2 regions of the Stenotrophomonas sp. NPDC077420 genome follow, and region 2 is predicted to be linked to the other one. Evidence: riboswitches for the same ligand, from Rfam matches in the RefSeq annotation. Region 2 holds a riboswitch; the other holds the start of a gene.
What was found. Region 2 has a riboswitch for glycine ahead of gcvP (aminomethyl-transferring glycine dehydrogenase). Riboswitches for the same ligand answer to the same signal wherever they lie in the genome.

Region 1: another riboswitch for glycine. It lies ahead of ACIGII_RS06990 (trimeric intracellular cation channel family protein); the one in region 2 lies ahead of gcvP (aminomethyl-transferring glycine dehydrogenase).

Annotation. Positions count from the first base shown of each region.
Region 1 covers NZ_JBITVZ010000005.1:103,206-107,310, reverse strand. Annotated here, with positions in the region: gene ACIGII_RS07000 (DUF1778 domain-containing protein) at 1-246, shown strand, start outside; gene ACIGII_RS06995 (GNAT family N-acetyltransferase) at 293-736, shown strand; gene ACIGII_RS06990 (trimeric intracellular cation channel family protein) at 761-1,378, opposite strand; glycine riboswitch at 1,461-1,551, opposite strand; glycine riboswitch at 1,573-1,647, opposite strand; gene ACIGII_RS06985 (GIY-YIG nuclease family protein) at 1,699-1,959, shown strand; gene ACIGII_RS06980 (DUF2170 family protein) at 2,257-2,676, shown strand; gene ACIGII_RS06975 (PspA/IM30 family protein) at 2,687-3,472, shown strand; gene ACIGII_RS06970 (potassium channel family protein) at 3,487-4,105, shown strand, end outside.
Region 2 covers NZ_JBITVZ010000016.1:139-4,243, forward strand. Annotated here, with positions in the region: gene ACIGII_RS14970 (hypothetical protein) at 15-401, opposite strand; gene ACIGII_RS14975 (multidrug effflux MFS transporter) at 452-1,675, opposite strand; glycine riboswitch at 1,970-2,071, shown strand; gene gcvP (aminomethyl-transferring glycine dehydrogenase) at 2,156-4,105, shown strand, end outside.

The DNA.
Region 1 (4,105 bases), on a different contig from region 2:
AATTTCCGCGCACCCGCCGATAAGCAGGCTCTGATCGATCGTGCAGTAGAGATCAGTGGTTTGAATCGCACCGAGTTCATCCTGGATGCCGCGTGCGACCGGGCGCGAGAGGTGCTGGCCGACCAGACGCAGTTCACGTTGAATGCCGAGCAGGTGCAGCGCTTCAACGCGCTGCTGGACGCACCGCTGGAGGACAACCTTGCCCTGCGCCGGTTGTTGAGCACGCCGGCGCCCTGGGAACGCTGAGCCCTTGTGGCTCTCCGCTCCAACACCGCTGCACGCGGATCATCTGTTGGATGACGTCCGCTGCAGCGCTCCCGCCCTGGCGAAATGGCTGCTTGAACGTGCACGCCAGAACCAGGCATCCGGCGCATCACGATGCTTCGTGGCCTGCGACGAGCAGCGTCGCGTTGTCGGTTACTACGCGCTCTCAGCCGGCTCCATAGCGCATGAAGCCGCGCCCGGACGAATGCGCCGCAACATGCCCGATCCTGTTCCGGTCATCGTGTTGGGGCGGTTGGCGGTACATGAGGACAGGGCGGGACAGGGCATTGGCCAGGGTTTGTTGAAGGATGCGGTGCTGCGTTCGCTGCAGGCGTGCGCTCAGGTCGGCGCACGCGCGTTGCTCTGCCATGCCATCAATGAGCCCGCCAAGGCGTTCTACCTCAAGCACGGTTTCATCGCTTCACCCATCCACCCGCTCACGCTGATGCTGCCCCTCAGCCACCAAGCGTAAGTGACGACCGCTGGTCGGTGCGCTTCAATGCACCTCGTCGCGGTACACAAACTTCGGCATTTCCCACTTGAAGTGGATCGCCAGCAGGCGGAACGCAAAGCCGCCGCCCAGGCACCCCAGCGTGGCGGCGTTGAGCGACACCCCCAGTTCCAGCAGGCCCAGCCATGCCGCACCGGTCAGCAGGGTGATCACCGCATAGAGTTCCTTCTGGAAGATCAGCGGCACTTCGTTGCACAGCACATCGCGCAGCACCCCGCCGAAAGCGCCGGTCAGCATGCCGGCGATGAGCACGATGGGTGCGGCGTGGCCGCCATCGCGCGCCACCGCGCAGCCGATGAGCGTGAAGCAGATCAGCCCCAGGCCATCGAGCACAAGGAAGGTGCGGCGGAAGTGGTGCATCCAGCGTGCCACCCAGGTGGCGATCAGTGCCGCACAGATGGTGAAGCCCAGGTACTCGGGGTGCTTGACCCAGCCCAGCGGGTAGTGGCCCAGCACGATGTCGCGCAGCGAACCGCCGCCCAGGGCGGTGACGCAGGCGATGATGACCACGCCGAACAGGTCCATGCGCCGACGACCGGCAGACAGCGCACCGGTCATGGCTTCGGCGGAAATGGCGATGAGGTAGATGATGGACAGCAGCATGCAGCGGCTCCGGAGGGAAGGCAGGGACGGAAACGCGCACGCGCCAGCGCCGCAGCACTGTCATGGGGTGGGATTCCGTTGCCGCTCCCGCTGTCCTTTTGCCTGAGAGTTCAGTGGCCAGGCCACGTGCCCCTTCGGCGGGTCATTGAAGACCTCTCTCCAGATCGGCGTGTTGGATGCATGGTTGATGGCGTGTCGCGCCACCGGCCTGAGCGATTATGGGAGCCTGCGCCTTCGGCGGGCGCCGGCGCGGCGCCTCTCTCCTGCATCCGGGGCCGATTCTAGCAGCCAGCGTGCCCGTGCCGGTGGATAATCCCGGTATGCCCGCTGAACCCGCCCCCTGGTACGTGTACCTGCTCGAATGTCGCAACGGCAGCTATTACGCCGGCATCAGCAATGACGTGGAGGCGCGGTTCCAGGCCCACCTGAGCGGCAAGGGCGCGCGTTACACCCGCGCCAATCCGCCGCTGAAGCTGCTGGCGATGCGCGCCTACCCTGACCGGTCGGCGGCCTCCAGGGCGGAATGCGAGCTCAAGCGCCAGCCGCGCGCCCGCAAGCTGGCCTGGCTGCAGCGCCCGTAACGGCGGCGTTTTCGCCGCTTTCCCTGTGCCGGGACGGACGACGCGAAAGCCACTTCCACCGAACCGGGCGTAACGCTAAGCTTGGCCAGCCCCAACGGGCATACCAGGAGACAGGCACAAGGACATGCCCGCCAGGAGTGCGGGACCGCCGTGAACGCAGGACCCGCGCGACCACCGCGCCGCGGCCCGCGCTGCTATACCCCCCCTTACCTGATTCAGTGCGCTGCCGGTTACGCCGGCGGCACGCGCGCAGCCGGCCGTCCTGCTGCCAACCCACCACCACAGGAAACCTGTCCCATGTCCTTGAGCATCCACGACATCCATGCCCAGCTGGGCCAACGCCATGCCGGCAACGAGGGCGTGCGCGTCGAACTGATCGAAGGCCTGACCCCTGCGGTCCGGGTCGAGCTGCAGGAGTTCGGTGACCTGGACATCATCATCGCGGTCTCCGGTGAGCAGATCGTGGTGTCCACGATCCTGGTGCCAGCCAGCGAGGTGTCGGACGTGGCAGGCCTTGATGCCGCGTGCATGCGGCTGAACCCGATCAACCCGCTGTCGAACCTGGGCATCACCACCGATGCCGATGGCGTGGAGAACTACGTCGTCTTCGGCGAGCTGTCGACCCGCTCGGGTATCGACGCCATCGACGAAGAAATCCAGGCGCTTGCCGCCAACACGATCGACGCAGTCGAAGCACTGCGCCCCTACTTCGTCTGAGGCCTCATCGATGAGCATTTTTCTCAAGCTGGTCACGCTGTTCCGCGGCACCGCACACGAGGCAGGCGAGAAGATCGTCGATGCCAAGGCGCTGACGATCCTCGACCAGGAAATCCGCGATGCCGCGACCCAGCTGGACCGGTCCAAGGTCGACCTGGCCCGGCTGATGGGTCAGTCGAAGCTCAGCGAGAACGAGATCGCCGCGCGCGACCGCAAGATCGCCGAGTACAGTCGCTATATCGAAGGCGCATTGGGCAAGGGCGACGAAGCCCTCGCGCTGCAGGTCGCGGAAAAAATGGCGCCGCTGGAGACCGAGCAGGCCAGTGCGCGCGACGCCAGGGCCCAGCTGGACCAGAGCATCGCCACACTGCGTTCAACGGTGTCCAGGACCGAATCGCGGCTGAAGCAGATGCGTGCGCAGGTCGACCAGGTCAAGGCTACCGATACCGTACAACGTGCCCAGGCCGCCATCGCGTCGCGCCACGCCGGGGCCAGCAGCAAAATGTCGACCGCGCTGGGCTCGCTGGAGCGGATCAAGGCACGCCAGGCCCAGCAGGGCGCCCAGATGCTCGCCGCTGAAGAACTGGAGGCCGAGACCGGCGATGGCGACCTCAACCGGAAGCTCGCGGCCGCCGGGCTGCTGGAAGATTCCTCCAGTGCCGCAGCGGTGCTGGCGCGCTTCAAGCAGCCCCGGCAGCTGCCGCAGCAGGCGTCGGGCCTGCTGCCCGGCACCGTGCCGATAGCCGAGGGAGACGTGCTGGTCGGGGTGATCAGCCCGCGCGACGGCCAGCACTGACCCTCGGGGGCGGCATGTTCCTGATCCAGCGCCTGGCCAGTGCCTTCCGCCTGCATGTACGGCGGGTGAGCTGGCCGATACTGGCGGCGGTGCTGCTGGTCCACATGCTGGCCAGCTGGTGCCTGCTCGCGGCCAGCGGCGAGGAGAAACTCACCGCGTGGCATGCCTTCGTGTACTTCTACGTCACGACCGCCACCACCATCGGGTATGGCGACCTGTCCCCGGGCTTGACCCAGGGACGCCTGATCACCGCGTTGTTCGTGATGCCGGTGGCAGTGGCGACCTTTGCCGCGACGCTGGCCAAGCTGAGCGGCGCACTTCTGGCTTTCTGGAAGAGACATCACATGGGCAAGATGGCGTATGACATGGCCGGCCACACCGTGCTGGTCGGATGGCGGGGAGCAGAATCCACCCGCCTGGTCCACCTGCTGTTGAGCGACACCGCGACCGACGACGAGGGTATCGTCATCGTGGCGACCGGCCTGGAAGAGCATCCGCATCCCAACAACGGCCTGGTGCGCTTCGTCAACGTTCCCAGTTACGCCGATCCGGCGGTGTACGCGCGCGCCTCCATGACCACGGCCGGGCGGGTGTTGGTGTACTGCGCCAACGACGACCTGGCCATCTCGGCCA
Region 2 (4,105 bases):
GGCGTTGCGTTGCGCTACGCCTTGGGTTTGAGGGAGGCTGCGAGTTCTGTCTTGAACTGCTCGAAGTCCATGCCGTCAGCCTTGGCCTCGGCATGCGCGGCGTCCTTCAGCGCGTCCGAATACACCAAGCGTACCGGCGTGCCCTGGCGCTCGTGCAGTTCGGCGGCCTGCATGATCAGGGCCAGCACGCGCGCGGCACTGGGGGTCTGCCCGGCAATGCGGCCATCCATGCCCAGCACCCATTCGCCGTCGCGACGGACCACGCCCGCCAGCAGCGTGCGCTGCTGGTCGCGCAGTTCGGCATGCGGCTCGACCGGCGAGGCATGGGCCTTTTCGCGGTTGGCTTCTTCGATTTCGCGGCGCCGGCGCAGGTCACGGCGCAATTTGGAGGTGGTCGACATCAGGGGGACTTCCGTACCGCAACAATAGGAGAAGAATAGCGCACGGGGGCTCAGGCCAGGCCAGCCGCCGCCTCGCGACGGCGTTCACAGCGACGCTCCCAGAACCAGAAGCTGGCGCCAATGGCGAAGAACCCGGCATAGCCCAGTGCCAGGTGCAGCGGGGTGCTGCTGAGCAGCGGCGAGATCACCCCGGCCACCACGGTGTTGATCATCAACTGGATGAACATCTGCATCGACGAAGCCAGGCCGCGCTGGTGCGGGTACATGTCCAGCACTGCCAGTGCCAGGATCGGGAAGATCAGCGCCATGCCGACGCCACCGACGAAGATCGGCAGCACCGCCCATGGCAGCGCGATCTGCCCCACCGCCAGGACATAGGCCAGGTTGACCAGCGCCGACACCGCGCACAGGCCAAAGCCGATGGCCACCTGCCGCTGCGCGGTGATCCGCCCGGCCATCCGCCCGGACAGGAACGACCCCATCGTCATGCCGCCGATGGTGGGAATGAACAACCAGGCAAAGCCGCCCTCGCCCAGCTTCAGGTGCTGCATCACGAACACCGGCGCCGAGGCGATGTACAGGAAGATGCCGGAGAAGTTGAAGGCGCCCGCTGCGGCCAGGCGCAGCAGGCGCGGGTTGCTGCCCATCTGCAGGTAGCTGCGCAGCAGCGCGCCGGCCGACAGCGGCGTGCGCGCTTCGACCGGATGGGTTTCAGGCAGCCACTTGCCCGTGGCCACCAGCAGCACCAGCGCAAACAGCACCAGGAACCAGAAGATCAACGGCCAGTCGCCGCCACCGAGCAGGATCCAGCCGCCGATGATCGGCGCGATCGCCGGGGCGATGCCGAAGATCATCGACACCTGGCTCATCAGCCGCTGCGCATCGGCGCCATGGTAGAGGTCGCGGATCACCGCGCGGCCGACGATCACCCCCACGCCGGCGGTCACGCCCTGCAGCGCGCGGAACACCAGCAGCGTGGTCAGGTCGCGTGACAGCGCGCAGCCGATCGAGGCGGCGATGAACAGCACCAGCCCGCCCAGGATCACCCGGCGGCGGCCGAACGCGTCCGACAGCGGGCCGTGCGCCAGGCTCATCAGCCCATAGAACAGCAGGTACACGCTCACCGTCTGCTGCACGGCGACCTGGTCGACCTGCATGCGCTCGCCCAGCAGCAGGAACGCCGGGAAAATGGTGTCGATCGAGAACGGACCGAACATGGCCAGGCCGGCAAGCAGCAGGGCCAGGCGGCGGTTCGAAGGGGCGGCGGGCGTCATCGGGGGCTTCCGTCAGCGACCGTGCGTGAACGCACGGAAGGCGCCGGCCCGGAGCGGGTGGCGCCTGATGAATACGAGGATCTCCCCATGATAGGCCGTTGGGGCCGCCAGTTCCATGCCGCATACGACATTCAGGTATGGAACACGGTGCACGTTCATCTGCCGGACGGCGGCTGTACAGCGGGGCCCTGGGATATAATCGGCAGGCAACATGGTGGGAGAAGCGGCGTCGTGTGTTCACGTGCCGCTGCCGAAGGCGCAACGCCCGTAATCGCTCAGGCCCGATACCACCCGCAGCAAAACTCTGGAGAGACCGGCCAGTGCCGGCGCCGAAGGGGCACGAAGCACGCCGCCGCGTGCTTCCAAACTCTCAGGCAAAAGGACAGAGGGGCACCCAGGAAGACCGCAGGGTCCGGTGGATCGTTGTCGCCCGCGACACGCCCCGTCCGCGCTTCCGACCGTGCGTGCCCACTCTTTTGGATGCCAGCCATGTCCCAGACCCGCCCCTCAACGGCCGCCCCTTCCCTGCGCGAGCTTGAACACAGCCACGCGTTCGTCGAACGCCATATCGGCCCCAACGACGCCGAAATCGCGCAGATGCTCGAGGTGGTCGGCCACGCCTCGCTGGACGCGTTGACCGACGCCATCGTGCCGGCCTCGATCAAGTCGCCGGCGCCGCTGGCACTGCCCGTGTCGATGACCGAGGTGGACGCGCTGGCCAAGATCCGCGCCATTGCCGACAAGAACCAGGTGTTCCGCACCTTCATCGGCCAGGGCTACTACGGCACGCTGACCCCGAACGTGATCCTGCGCAACGTGCTGGAAAACCCGGCCTGGTACACCGCCTACACCCCGTACCAGGCGGAAATCTCGCAGGGCCGCATGGAAGCGCTGATCAACTTCCAGACCCTGTGTGCCGACCTCACCGGCATGGAGATCGCCAACGCCTCGCTGCTGGACGAAGCCACCGCGGCGGCTGAAGCGATGACCCTGGCCAAGCGTTCGGCCAAGTCGAAGTCCGACACGTTCTTCGTGCACGACGCCGTGCATCCGCAGACGCTGGAACTGCTGCGCACCCGCGCCGAGCCGATGGGCATCGTGCTGCGCGTGGGCACGCCGGCCGAAGCGCTGGAAGCAGACAGCTACGGCGTGCTGCTGCAGTACCCGGACACCTTCGGCCATATCGGCGACTACCAGGCGCTGGCCGATGCCGTGCACGCGCGCGGCGGCCTGGTGGCCGTGGCCACCGACCTGCTGGCGCTGACCCTGATCGCCGCCCCCGGCGAATGGGGCGCGGACATCGTGGTCGGCAACTCGCAGCGCTTCGGCGTGCCATTCGGCTTCGGCGGCCCGCACGCCGCGTTCATGGCCTGCCGCGATGCCTACAAGCGCTCGATGCCGGGCCGCCTGATCGGCGTGTCGGTCGACGCGCAGGGCAATGCCGCCTACCGCCTGACCCTGCAGACCCGCGAACAGCACATCCGCCGCGAGAAGGCCACGTCCAACATCTGCACCGCACAGGTGCTGCTGGCGGTGATGGCCTCGATGTATGCGGTGTACCACGGTCCGGAAGGCCTGACCCGCATCGCCCGCCGCACCCACCGCCTGGCCGCGATCCTGGCTGCTGCCCTGCGGGGCGCCGGCATCAATGTCGGCGAGCACTTCTTCGACACCCTGCACGTCAAGGCGATCGACGCCAAGGCGATCCACGCCAAGGCCGCCGTCGCGCGCATCAACCTGCGTGCGATCGACAGCGAAGCGGTCGGCATCAGCCTGGACGAAACCACCACCCGCGCCGACATCGTCGCGCTGGGCCAGCTGTTCGGCGTGAGCGTCGACGTGGACGCGCTGGACGCGGCCACCGCCGACGCGCTGCCGCCCGCCCAGGTGCGCACCAGCGCCTTCCTCACCCACCCGGTGTTCAACACCCACCACAGCGAGCATGAACTGCTGCGCTACCTGCGTTCGCTGGCGGACAAGGACCTGGCCATGGATCGCACCATGATCCCGCTGGGCAGCTGCACCATGAAGCTCAACGCCACCGCCGAGATGATCCCGGTGACCTGGCCGGAGTTCGCCAACATCCATCCGCTGGCCCCGGCCGACCAGGCCACCGGCTACAAGGAACTGATCGACGGGCTGGAAGCGATGCTGGTGGAATGCACCGGCTACGACGCGGTGAGCCTGCAGCCGAACTCCGGCGCGCAGGGCGAATACGCCGGCCTGCTGGCGATCCGTGCCTACCACCGCTCACGCGGCGAAGGCCACCGCGACGTCTGCCTGATCCCGGATTCGGCGCACGGCACCAATCCGGCGTCGGCGCAGATGTGCGGCATGAAGGTGGTGGTGACCAAGACCGACGCCAACGGCAACGTCGACGTGGAAGACATCCGCGTCAACGCGGAGAAGTACAGCGACCGCCTGGCCGCG